Linked DNA regions of Niveibacterium microcysteis. The protein of the gene in region 3 interacts with the protein of the main gene of each other region in a pairwise test. Links are inferred from orthologs where the notes say so. Each region holds a gene or a part of one and is shown on either strand. Other genes may lie near its edges.

What was found. Proteins that work in one complex are often made in the same cells at the same time.
Region 1: the proteins of ssb (region 3) and JY500_RS18855 interact in binary tests that used the Escherichia coli proteins (3 or more experiments, as listed by UniProt). The link is inferred for Niveibacterium microcysteis from one-to-one orthologs.
Region 2: the proteins of ssb (region 3) and recO interact in binary tests that used the Escherichia coli proteins (3 or more experiments, as listed by UniProt). The link is inferred for Niveibacterium microcysteis from one-to-one orthologs.

Annotation. Positions count from the first base shown.
Region 1 is NZ_CP071060.1:4,135,018-4,138,576, reverse strand. The notes cover bases 593-3,559. They hold JY500_RS18855 (primosomal protein N'), read left to right. Parts: upstream 593-975; coding sequence 976-3,144; downstream 3,145-3,559. Other genes in these bases: JY500_RS18850 (thermonuclease family protein), read left to right, coding at 3,122-3,559; JY500_RS18860 (class I SAM-dependent rRNA methyltransferase), read left to right, coding at 593-618. In the rest of the region: more of JY500_RS18860, read left to right, coding at 1-592.
Region 2 is NZ_CP071060.1:3,285,693-3,289,195, forward strand. The notes cover bases 1-2,911. They hold recO (DNA repair protein RecO), read right to left. Parts: upstream 1,859-2,911; coding sequence 1,142-1,858; downstream 1-1,141. Other genes in these bases: acpS (holo-ACP synthase), read right to left, coding at 1-368; JY500_RS14860 (pyridoxine 5'-phosphate synthase), read right to left, coding at 381-1,145; era (GTPase Era), read right to left, coding at 1,889-2,797; rnc (ribonuclease III), read right to left, coding at 2,794-2,911. Also shown: more of rnc, read right to left, coding at 2,912-3,465; JY500_RS14880 (DUF4845 domain-containing protein), read right to left, coding at 3,469-3,503. UniProt on the Escherichia coli protein: Involved in DNA repair and RecF pathway recombination.
Region 3 is NZ_CP071060.1:4,518,202-4,523,416, reverse strand. The notes cover bases 1,011-4,009. They hold ssb (single-stranded DNA-binding protein), read left to right. Parts: upstream 1,011-2,247; coding sequence 2,248-2,772; downstream 2,773-4,009. Other genes in these bases: JY500_RS20485 (HU family DNA-binding protein), read right to left, coding at 3,902-4,009; JY500_RS20490 (PEP-CTERM sorting domain-containing protein), read right to left, coding at 2,878-3,531; JY500_RS20500 (MFS transporter), read left to right, coding at 1,011-2,248. Also shown: excinuclease ABC subunit UvrA, read right to left, coding at 1-162; JY500_RS20505 (transglutaminase-like domain-containing protein), read right to left, coding at 200-802; more of JY500_RS20500, read left to right, coding at 881-1,010; more of JY500_RS20485, read right to left, coding at 4,010-4,201; JY500_RS20480 (hypothetical protein), read right to left, coding at 4,305-4,532; JY500_RS20475 (response regulator), read right to left, coding at 4,664-5,215. UniProt on the Escherichia coli protein: Plays an important role in DNA replication, recombination and repair. Binds to ssDNA and to an array of partner proteins to recruit them to their sites of action during DNA metabolism. Acts as a sliding platform that migrates on DNA via reptation.

The DNA of each region.
Region 1 (3,559 bases), 380 kb from region 3 along the record:
GGTGTGGACGCCGTGAGCGGCCACAAGACCGGCTTCTACCTCGACCAGCGCGAAAACCGCCGCCTGACGCGCGACCTGGCACGCGACCGCAGCGTGCTCAACTGCTTCTGCTACACCGGCGGCTTCTCGCTGCAGGCGCTGGCGGGTGGTGCGCGCGAGGTGCTGTCGATTGACTCGTCGGCCCATGCGCTGGCGAGCGCCCAGCGCAATGTGGAGCGCAACCCGCAGCTGGACGCCACGCGCGCCACCTGGTGGGAGGCCGACGTCTTCGCTGCGCTGCGTGAATTGCGTGCGGAGGGCCGCCGTTTCGATCTGATCGTGCTCGATCCGCCCAAGTTCGCACCCAGTGCCGCACATGCACAGCGTGCCTCGCGCGCCTACAAGGACATCAATCTGCTCGGCTTCCGGCTGCTCAATCCGGGCGGCATCCTGATGAGCTATTCCTGCTCAGGCGGCATCGGGCAGGAACTGTTCCAGAACATCCTGTCCGGCGCGGCGTCGGATGCCGGGCGCGACGCACAGATCATCCATCGGCTCTGCGCGGCGCCAGACCATCCGATCGGCCTCGCTTTCCCTGAGGGCGAGTACCTCAAGGGCCTGGTTTGTCAGGTGGTTTGAGGGCCCGCAAACGCAGCCGCTTGACAAGCGCGCGATGACGCGATCCTGAGTTATGCACATCTCGCGCCCTGTGGGCGGAAAAAACGACGAGAAAGACCATTGACTTTTTGGTGTTGACGTAAAGGTTTGAAAAATAAGGCGTTTGTTATTTTTCAATGTTGCGATGCGGTATTGACGCCGACCCGAAATGGTGCGTGCCGCGGCAAAACATCCCCAGTCACCCACAAAGTTATCCACAATTGTTGAAAAGGCCCTTTGTTACGAAAGGGTTAAAACAAACTGTGACGGCTGTATCTCATGTTTGAGTGGCAACGCGCTGAATAAAAAGAGAAAAATACGGTAGTGGAAAACGGCTGTTTGAATTCTGTCGTTCGCGTCGCGCTGCCAGTGCCTCTGCCGCGCAGCTTTGACTACCTGGCGCCGGTGGATATCTCCGTGGCTGATATCGGCCGCCTTGTGCGCGTACCGTTCGCAAGCGGCGAAAAGATCGGTGTGATCCTTGCGCTGCCCGACCTCGCGGCGGTTGATCCGGCGCGCCTCAAACCGCTCGGGCCGGTCCTTCGCGAGGTGCCGGCGCTGCCGGCCGACTGGCTGGCGCTGGTGCAGTTCGCTGCGCGTTACTACCACCACCCGCTCGGTGAAGCGGTTGCGGTGGCGCTGCCGCCCGGTCTGCGCGGTGCCGAACTGATGGACGACCGCAGCGCAGATCCGTGGCTGATGCTCAACGAGGCCGGCCGTGCGGCGCTGGCCAGTCCGGGCCGTGCGTCGCGCGTGCGCGCGCTTGCCGAACACCTGATCGCGGGCGAACAGCCGCGCTCGGCGCTGGTCGAGGCCTTCGGTGCCGCCGCAGTGCGCGAAGCTCGCCAGCGCGGCTGGGTCGACGAGGCGCCTTCCTGCGCCAAGGCTGATCTCAGCGACGCACCCACACTCAATGACGAGCAGACTGCAGCCGTCGAGGCCGTATGGAGCGCGGCCGAGCGGTTTTCCCCGTTTCTGCTGCATGGCATCACCGGCAGCGGGAAGACCGAGGTCTACCTGCGCCTGATCGAACGGGCGCTCGCCGCCGGCAAGCAGGCCTTGCTGCTGGTGCCGGAGATCGGCCTCACGCCACAACTCGAAGCCCGCGTGGCGGCGCGCTTTCCGCGTGCGCGTCGCGTGGCCCTGCACAGCGGCGCGACCGATGGCGCGCGTTGCCGCGGCTTCATCGCCGCCCTCGATGGCAGCGCCGACATCGTGATCGGCACCCGGCTGTCAGTGTTCAGCCCTTTGCCGCGGCTCGGTCTGATCCTGATCGACGAAGAGCACGACGCCTCCTACAAACAGCAGGACGGCCTGCGCTACTCGGCGCGCGACCTGGCAGTGTGGCGGGCGCAGCAGGCTGGCGTGCCGATCGTGTTGGGATCGGCAACCCCCTCGCTGGAAACCTGGCAGGCGGCGCAGAGCGGGCGCTACCGCATGCTGCGGCTGGAGCGTCGCGCCGCAGCGGCCGCGCCGCCAACGGTGCGCCTGATCGACACGCGCCGTATCAAGCTGAAGGACGGCCTGTCGCCGCCGATGGAGGCCGCAATCTCTGCGCGGATCGAGCGCGGCGAGCAGAGCCTCATTTTCCTCAACCGGCGCGGTTATGCGCCGGTGCTGGCCTGCCCGGCCTGCAACTGGGTCAGCGACTGCGATCACTGTTCGGCGCACCGCGTGTTCCACCTCTCCGAACGCATCCTGCGCTGCCACCATTGCGGCACTGAAGCGCCGGTGCCGCGTGCCTGCCCGCAATGTGGCAATCAGGATCTGCACGGTTTCGGGCGCGGCACGCAGCGCGTCGAGGAATACCTTGCCGCGCGCTTCCCGCATGCACGCATCCTGCGGGCCGACCGCGACAGCATCAAGACGCCGGCGCACTGGGCGGCACTGCGCCATGCGATTGAAGCCGGCGAGGCCGACATCCTCGTCGGTACGCAGATGCTCGCGAAGGGGCACGACTTTCCGAAGCTGACGCTGGTCGGCGTGATCGGCGCGGACGCCTCGCTGTTCGCCGCGGACTATCGCGCGCCGGAGCGCCTCTTCCAGCAGTTGATGCAGGTCGGCGGGCGCGCGGGGCGTGCCGGGCTCGCCGGCGAAGTGCTGATCCAGACCGAGTTTCCGGAACACCCGCTGTTTGATGCCTTGCGTCGGCAGGATTTCGACGGCTTCGCCAACGCGCAGCTCGAAGAGCGCGCGCAGGCGCATTTCCCGCCTTGCGGCGCGCAGGCCGTGTTGCGCGCCGAGGCGCCCGAAGTCGCGCAGGCGATCGACTTCCTCAACATGGCGCGCGAAGCCGCCGAGCCCTATGCCGACGCAGTGAGGCTGTACGACGCGGTGCCGATGCGGCTGGTGCGGCGCGCACGGCTGGAGCGCGCACAACTCGTGATCGAAGCCGACACCCGCGGCGCGCTGCAGCAGTTGCTCGCGCACTGGGTGCCGCTGCTGCACGCAATGAAATCGCCGCGCGCGCTGCGCTGGCATGTCGATGTCGATCCGATCGATCTCTAAGCGCCGCTTCCTGATTTCGCTCGTCGCGTTCGCCGCGCTGTTCGGCAGCCTTGGCGCGCAGGCCCGTGGCGGCCGCTTCAACGGCGAGGTGCGCGCGGTGGACGACGGCGACACACTGCATGTGCGCGATCGCAGCGGCAACGTACGGCGGGTGCGCCTCGCCTACGTGGATGCGCCCGAGCACGACCAGCCCTGGGGCCGTGAGGCGGGTGAGAACCTCAAACGCCTCGCGCTCGGCGCATCGGTCACCGTTGAATGGCGTGAGCGCGATCAGTACGGCCGCTATGTCGGCGTTGCATGGGTCACTTCGCCCGACATGCCCTGCGCCGGCCGCGCCGACTGCCCGCACAACCTCGATCTCGGTCACGCGCAAATCGCCGCTGGCCTCGCCTGGTGGTATCGCGCCTACGCCAAG
Region 2 (3,503 bases), 1.2 Mb from region 3 along the record:
TCGATCAGCGCAAATGCGACGACGTTGTCCTTCTCGTCACTGATAGAAAGATGCGCCGCCCATGCTCGCGCGTGCATCGCCCCCTCGAGCGCCGCATCAAAGACATAAACCGGCTTGCCGAGTTCGTCATGGGCGACTGCGATCGCATGCAGGGTGGCAGGTGCTCGCAAGCCGGTGCCGAAGGCTTTGGCGAAAGCCTCCTTCGCAGCAAAACGCTTGGCGAGAAAGCGAGCACCGTCTCGTACCGAACGAAACTCCAGCAGCTCTTGCGGCGCGAGGATGCGCTCGGCAAACGCCTCGCCGTGTCGATCGAGCGAGGCTCGAACCCGCGCGATCGACACGATGTCGGTGCCGATACCAGCGATCATGGTGCGGGCTACTCAGCCGTACAGATGGGGTGACGCGGCAGATTCGCGCATCAGACGCTTCATCTCGCCGACCGCCTCGCGCAAGCCAACGAATACCGCACGGCTCACGATTGCGTGGCCGATGTGTAATTCACGAATCCCGGGCAGTGCGGCGACGGGCTGGACATTGAAATAGTTCAGCGCATGGCCGGCATTGAAGCGCATCCCATGACCGATGATGGCGGCGCCCGCGGCACGAATCTTCTCGATCTCAGCCAATACGGCCGGACTGCGCGCATCGCGGCCCTTTTTGTGGAAGGCCTCCGCGTAAGGGCCTGTGTGGATCTCGCACACCCGCGCGCCAACTCGCGCGGCGGCTTCCACCTGCGCCAGCTCAGCGTCGATGAAAACGCTGGACTGGATCCCGGCGTCGGCGAGTCGCGCAATGCACTCGCGAATACGCGCCTCGTTGGCGACGATGTCGAGGCCACCCTCGGTGGTCACCTCTTGGCGCCCCTCCGGAACCAACATAGCCATCTCGGGCTTGAGCCGGCAGGCGATTGCGACCATTTCGTCGGTCGCGGCCATCTCAAGATTCAGCTTGATGTGAGTCAGTTCGCGCAAACGGCGTACGTCCTCGTCCTGAATGTGACGACGGTCTTCGCGCAAATGCACCGTAATTCCGTCAGCGCCGCCCAGGTGAGCTTCCACCGCCCCCCATACCGGGTCCGGTTCATAGGTCCGGCGCGCTTGGCGCAGGGTGGCGATATGGTCAATGTTGACGCCGAGTTCGATCACAGTTCCTGCAACTCCATGAAAATTCGCCGCGATTCCAGCGCACGTGCGCCGACAAGGTGAGCAATGAGCCGCCGCATCAGGTTCTTTGCCTGAGCAAGAGTCTCGGGGTTCGACAAGTCTTCGCGGGCGAGATCCAACAGTACGCGCCCCGAGAGGGTCGCCTCATTTTGCTCCGGGTCGGTCGCCAGTACCGGTCCACGCTCGATTATAAAGAGGTAGTCGCACTCGGGCCGGACGGCGTCGCCATGCTCGTCCGTATCGAAGGTGGGGGCATAGCCGAGTTCCTGCAGGAGCACCAGCTCGAAAGTCCGCAGCGCGACGTCCTGCGGCGCATTCGCCGAGAGGCGCCGCAGCAGGCTCGCGTAGGCATCGAAGAGACGCGGATGCGCATCTTCGCGCGGCAGCAGGCGCACCAATAACTCGTTGGCGTAGTAACCACACATGAGCGTGCTGCCGGCGAGCATCGGCTGGCCGCCTTGCCATTCCGCAGCGACCAGCGTTTTGAGTTCCCCGGCGCCGCTCCAGCCGATCTCCAGCGGCTGAAAGGCGAGCAGGACGCCACGCAGCGCAGCACGCGGACGCCGCGCGCCCTTGGCGACCATGGCCACACGGCCATGTTCACGGCAGAACATGTCAACAACGTAGCTGGTTTCTCGCCACGGACGGGTGTGCAGAACGAAGGCCGACTGCTGCTCGACGCGTTTGCTACTCATCAGGCGCAGTCAGTCCATCGGTGCGAAGTGTTATTCGATACCGAGACTCTTGAGCGCACGCTCATCATCCGCCCAACCGCCTTTGACCTTCACCCACACCTCAAGGTAGACGGGGCCGCCGAACAGTTTCTCCAAATCGACACGCGCCTCGGACGACACGCGTTTGAGCTTTTCACCACCGCGTCCAATGACCATGGCCTTGTGGCTCGGCCGATCGACGATGATGGCTGCAAAGATGCGACGCACCGGCCCGTCGATCTCGAACTTTTCGATTTCGACCGCCAAGCCATAAGGCAGCTCTTCGCCAAGCAGGCGGAAGAGCTTCTCCCGAATGAACTCAGCAGCAAGAAAGCGTTCGCTTCGATCGGTGATGTCGTCTGCATCGAAAATCGCCGGCTGCTCTGGGAGCAGTGGCCCACATGCCTTCAACAGCTCGTCTGCGTTCGCACCAGTTTCAGCGGACAAAGGGACGACCGCGGCAAATTCTCGCTCTGCCGCGACGGTTGCGATGAATGGGAGCAACTGACGTTTATCCGCAATCCGGTCCACCTTATTGATGACCAGTACCACGGGAATCTGCGACGGAAGCAGTTCCATGACTGCGCGATCAGCCGCAGTCAGCTTCCCGGCTTCGATAACGAAGAGCACAACGTCCACATCACCAAGCGCTTGCGTAACGCTGCGGTTCATCGCGCGATTGAGGGCGTTCGAATGCTGTTTCTGAAAGCCCGGCGTATCGACAAACACAAACTGGTGTGTATCGTTGGTCAGCACACCATTTACCCGATGCCGCGTCGTCTGCGCCTTGCGTGAGGTAATGCTGATCTTCTGGCCGATCAAATGGTTCAGCAGCGTCGACTTGCCAACGTTCGGCCGACCAACAATCGCGAGAAAACCCGTACGGAATCCGTTTGCGTCCGGCGCCTGAAGCTCTGTCATAGTTTCTCGATCCGATCCAGCGCTGCGCGCGCAGCCTGCTGTTCCGCCGCGCGACGACTCGCGCCACGGCCCTTTGTTTCTAGCATCAGGGCCGGGATCCGGCATGACACTTCAAATTCCTGCGCATGCGCTTCTCCGCGCACTTGCGCCATTTCGTAGTTCGGCAACGGGTGACGGCGTGCCTGCAGCCACTCCTGCAGCGCAGTCTTCGGGTCCTTGCCGGCAGTACGCGGGTCGATCGCAGCGATCGATTCAGCATACAAGCGATCAATAACACCGCTCGCCGCGTCAAATCCGGCATCAAGAAAGATTGCGCCAAACACGGCCTCGAGCGCGTCTGCGAGGATCGATGGACGCCGATGCCCACCACTGCGCAGCTCGCCTTCACCCAAGCGCAAGAGGTCTCCGAGCGACAAGCTCAGGGCGTGAGCGTGAAGCGCATCCTGTTTGACCAGCCCAGCCCGCAAGCGGGACAAGGTGCCTTCATCAAGCTCCGGGAAGCGATCGAACAGCGCGCGCGCAACGACACAATTCAGAACCGAGTCACCGATGAACTCAAGTCGCTCGTTGTGGGGCGTCCCAAAGCTTCGGTGCGTCAACGCTTGGGCAAGCAGCGCTGGGCTCGAGAAATGATACCCAAGCGCCTCCTGAAACCCGGCACGGCTCATGGGCTATTGGCTGGCAGCAGCATTTGTGGTGCTTGACG
Region 3 (5,215 bases):
GACATAGCGGCGCTGCCCTTCGGCGTAGAGCGTGTCGAACGCGAGCGAGCTCTTGCCCGAGCCCGACAGGCCGGTGATCACCGTGAGCCGGTTGCGCGGGATGTCGAGCGAGATGTTCTTCAGGTTGTGCGTGCGCGCACCGCGGATCTTGATGTCGTCCATGAGCGTTCTTCGATTCCCTTGCCGCGCTTCGGCGCGTCTAGGTCGGGGCGCCGGCGGTTCGCAGCGGCGCCTCGATGTCGGGCAGGTTCAGGAACACCTGCTCGATGGTGGAATGGCGGGTCAATGCGTCGACCACGGCCTGCAGCGGTTCGGCGTACAGGCCTTCGATGTCTTGTTCGGCGCCGCCCCGGATCGGGAAGGCGAGGTGTTCGTGCGGCGGCGTGAAGCGGGCGTCTACGCCGGGCTTGTTGCCGCGGGCGTCGATGCGGTACCAGCCGTGGTCGGCCAGGTACACCGCGTTGAGCCCATGCAGGCAGTACGGCGCACCACCATCGCCAACCGGCAGGCGCTGGTAGCACAGCGCCGCGGGGATGCCGTTGGCGCGCAACAGGGCGGCCAGCAGATGGCTCTTCGCGTAGCAATAGCCAGTTCGGTGTGCGAGCACTTCGGAGGCGCGCAGCGTCACCGGCCCGCTGCGGTAGTCCCAACTGTGGCGGATTTCGTCGCGCACAAATTCGAAGCAACGTCGTGCGATCGCCTCGTCGCCACTACCCGCCTCAACCGCGAGCTGCTGGGCCAGCGCGTGTACGGCCGGTGTTTTCCAATCAATGCTGGAGCTGGACGCGAGGTAGGGAGTCATTCGATGCGCGAACGCGGGGTGGCCGGGAAGGGCAACCTGCTAATATACGCAACTCGCTGATTCAAAGCCATTTTCCCGATGTCCTCCCCGTTCTCCGACCGCATGAGTGCGCAGGAACGCCGCGCCGGCGCCACGCTGGCCGCGATCTTTGCGTTGCGCATGCTCGGGCTGTTCCTGATCCTGCCGGTGTTCTCGGTCTTCGCGAAGACGCTGCCGGGCGGGAACGACCTGCAATGGGCCGGGCTGGCGCTGGGCGCCTTCGGCATGGTGCAGGCGATCTTCCAGGTGCCCTTCGGTGTCGCGTCGGACCGCTTTGGCCGCAAGCCGGTGATCGTTTTCGGCCTGCTCATGTTTGCTGCCGGTTGTGCGCTGGCCGCCTGGGCGCCCAACATCGGCTGGATGATCGCGGCGCGTGCGCTGCAGGGTGCTGGCGCGATCTCCGCCGCGGTGTCGGCGCTGGCCGCCGACCTCACCCGCGAGCAGCATCGCACCAAGGTGATGGCGATGATCGGCTCGACGATCGGGCTGGTGTTTGCCGTGTCCCTGGTCGCTTCGCCGGCGCTGTACCAGTGGATCGGCATGCACGGCATGTTCCTGCTGACCGGGGCCTTGTCGCTGCTGGCGATCCCGGTGTTGCTGCGCGCGGTGCCGACGCCGCCGCGCATCGAGACCGCGATGCCGCGGGTGCCGCTTGCCACGGTGCTGACCGAACGGCAGCTGATGCCGCTTCATTTTGGCGTGTTCGCGATCCACATGATCCAGATGGGCATGTTCCTGATCGTGCCGCGCATCCTGGTCGAGTCCGAACACCTGCCGCTGGCCGAGCACTGGAAGATCTACCTGCCGGTGGTGCTGGCTAGTTTCGTACTGATGGTGCCGGCGATCATTTACGCCGAGCGCAAACGCCAGATGCGGCGCGTACTGTTGGCGTCGATTGCGCTGCTGGCAGCCACGCAACTCGGTTTTCTGTTGGTGCAGGATACGTTCTGGCCGATCGTTGGCCTGCTGTTCCTGTTCTTTGTCGCCTTCAACATTGTTGAGGCGTCGCTGCCCTCGCTGGTGTCGCGCATCGCGCCGCCGCAGGCCAAAGGGGCGGCGCTGGGCGTCTACAACACCTCGCAGTCGATCGGCGCGGCGCTGGGCGGCGCGGCGGGCGGGGCGGTGGCCGCCCACTTCGGGCCGCATGCGGTGTTTGCCGGCACCACGCTGTTGGCCTTGATCTGGTGGCTGTGGGCGCGCAGCATGCGCAACCCGCCGCAGCTGACCGAACGCGAGATCGCGATTGATCCGCATATCGAGATCGCCAGCTTCCGCCACGAACTGCTCGCGCTGCCCGGCGTGCGCGAGGCCATCGTCATCCCCGAGCGGCGGATGGCATACTTGAAGATTAATCTTGAGCGCTGGGATGAAGCATCCCTGCGCCGTCTTACTGGAGGGAAAGCCTGATGGCTTCTGTGAACAAGGTGATCCTCGTCGGTAACCTCGGTGCCGACCCGGAGACCCGCTACGCCCCGAGCGGCGACGCGATCTGCAATATCCGTATCGCGACCACCGACACCTGGCGCGACAAGGCCACCGGCGAGAAGAAGGAAGCGACCGAATGGCACCGCGTTGTGTTCTTCGGCAAGGTCGCGGAAATCGCCGGCCAGTACCTGAAGAAGGGCTCGTCGGTCTATATCGAAGGCCGCCTGCAGACCCGCAAGTGGCAGGACAAGGAAGGTCGTGACCAGTACACGACCGAGATCCGCGCCGACCAGATGCAGATGCTCGGCGGCCGCCCCGGTGGTGAGGGCGGCGGCTCGCGCGGCGGCTACAACAGCGGCGGCGACGACTACAACCAGGCACCGGCTCCGCGCGGCGGCAATCAGGGCGGCGGCAATGCACGCCCGCAATCGCGCCCGGCCCCGGCGCCACAGGCCCCGGCCGGCGGAAACAACTTCGGCGATTTCGACGACGACATTCCATTCTGATACGCGTCCGCCGATTCGTCGCCCGAAAAGAAAAAGCCCTGAGAAATCAGGGCTTTTTGCTGTGTGGCGTCCGAGCGCCAGACTCGGCGGCCGGTTGATGAGGTATCAGCCGGTCTTGCGGCGGCGCGATGCGGCGAGTCCGACGAGCCCGAGACCGGTCAACAGCAGCGTGGCGGGTTCCGGCACCGCTGCCGATTCGGTGTCGAGCGTGAGACGGAAATCGCGGTTGAAGAACACCCAGTGATTGGCGTCCGCCCGCGCATCCGCGGTCAACGCAATGGTCAGCGTGTTGTCGGCGAGGTCGCTGCTGAAGTCGGCGGCCGAAAGATCCCAGCTGTAGGGGCCATATCCCGCCGCCGATTCGGAGCCGAGAAACGCGTTGAAACCGTGGAAGCCGTTGTAGGTCAGCGCGGGGTAGGTGTGGCCGCCCAGCGTGTCGTCGTCGACGTGGTAGGCCTTGATCAAGGAATCGCCGGCAAACGAATTGGCCGTGGCGCTCAGCTTCACGCTGCGCAGACTGGTCGAATCTGCCACGCCGCTCAGATCGAAGCGCAGATACGTCACCAGGAAGTCGGTGCCGTAGCCGTAGATCCCGGACCACAGACCCCCATAGCTGTAATGCGAGATATCGCCCATGCCGCGATGGACGCTGGTGCTGTCAGTCGCGCTCAATGTGTAGATGACACCCGCGCTGGCCGTGCCGATCCCTGCCAAAGCCAGCGCCAGCGCGAGGCTTGTCTTGCCGATCATGTGCCGCATACCACTCTCCCTTGTGACGTAGTCCAAACAAAAACGGAATTCATCCGGTCTGGAAGCAACCCAGGTGATACGGGCGTTCCGATCGTGGGCCACGTTCTGATGCGCGGCACTGCCGTCGGGAGCGATGCGTCCGCCGGAATGGTTCGGACGCGCAGTCGGAATCGCGATTCTCGCGAGGCGGTCGCGGTACGGAATTGATCTGGCGTGGGGGTGGGGCGCTGCGCGGCGGAAATATGTCACACAGATAGGCGGATTTCCCTTGTGCCGGCTTCGCAAGCGGAAACTCCGGCGGGAGCCCAAAAGAAAACGCCCCGCAGGGGCGGGGCGTTCATCCGCTCGGCCAGCGGTGGCTGGCCGATGCGACGGTCAATTACTTGTTGACCGCGGCCTTCAGCTTGGCACCGGCGCTGAACGTCGGGGCCTTCGATGCGGCGATCTGGATCGCTTCGCCGGTCTTCGGGTTGCGGCCGGTACGGGCGGCACGCTTGCTGACCGAGAAGGAGCCGAAGCCAACCAGGGAGATTTCGTCGCCGGCGGCGAGGGTTTCGGTCACGACATCCAGCAGGCCGTCGAGGGCTTTGGCGGAGTCGGTCTTGGTGAAGCCGGTCTTGGCGGCCAGCGCGTCGATGAGTTCGGATTTGTTCATGATTCGGGTTCTTTTCCGGGTTATGTGAAAAGCGTGTGGCCACGCCGGAAGGGGATGTTATCCCATGACGGCGCGGAATGGCGTTGCAAAGCTTGAAAACCTTGGGTTTGGCACGAAAAAAAGCGTGTCAACCGTTTGCCGGGCGGGCCAGCCCGCGCCAGCGGCGAATCCCTCGCACGCTCCGACGCAAGTCTATGCCAAATACGCGGCGGAACTGCCACCAGCCGCGATCGCCGCCCAACACTGCCCATTGTGCCATTTGCTGCTCGCCATCTTCGGTCTGGACCTCGTACCAGCCGTCACGCACCGGTGCGGTGTTGGCGGGGAACCATCCGGTCAGTCTGGGCTTGCGCATACATGCCTCCATGGGGCTTGCCAGCACTTGGATTCGGTTATCCAAGCGTATTTGCCGCTGCGGGCGGCTCGCAGCCGCATTTCTAGCATAGCGCCAGGCTGCGGGCGCGTGCATGAGCCCGCCATGCCAGTTCAGCTGGTGTCTGAGACGATCGCCTTGCGGGTCGTTGGCTTGTGGCGGTCGCCGCCGTTGCGCACCGCAATCCGGTCGTAGCGGATATGTGCCTGAATCACCTCGCGCTCGCGCGGTGCGGCGCTGAAGGCATCGATCAACAGTTCACGGCACGCCGTCGCGCGATCGGCATCCCAGGCGCTGTCCAGCGCATCGAGTGCCGCGGCGAGCGCTTGCAACAGCCGTGCGGTGGCCTCCGGATCCGCTTCGGTACCCGGCGGGGGCATCGCCATCGGCGGCGCTGCATCCGCGGGCGGTGCGGCGGGTTTGATGCGCCCGAGGCGGCGCCTGAGGCTCGCGTCGAGCTTTTCCGGGTCTCCCTCGATGCGCTCGGCAACCTTCAATGCATCTTCGTTGCGACCACTCTCGATGCAGACTTCCGCGAGGTCGACTGAGATTGAGGCCGCAATCTGCGGCGTCGCCGCGTGGACCGACAGCGCCCGGTCGATCGCGGCGCTCGCGGCCTCCAGCTGGCCTTCGTCGCGCCGCAACCGTGCTTCGGCGACATCGCT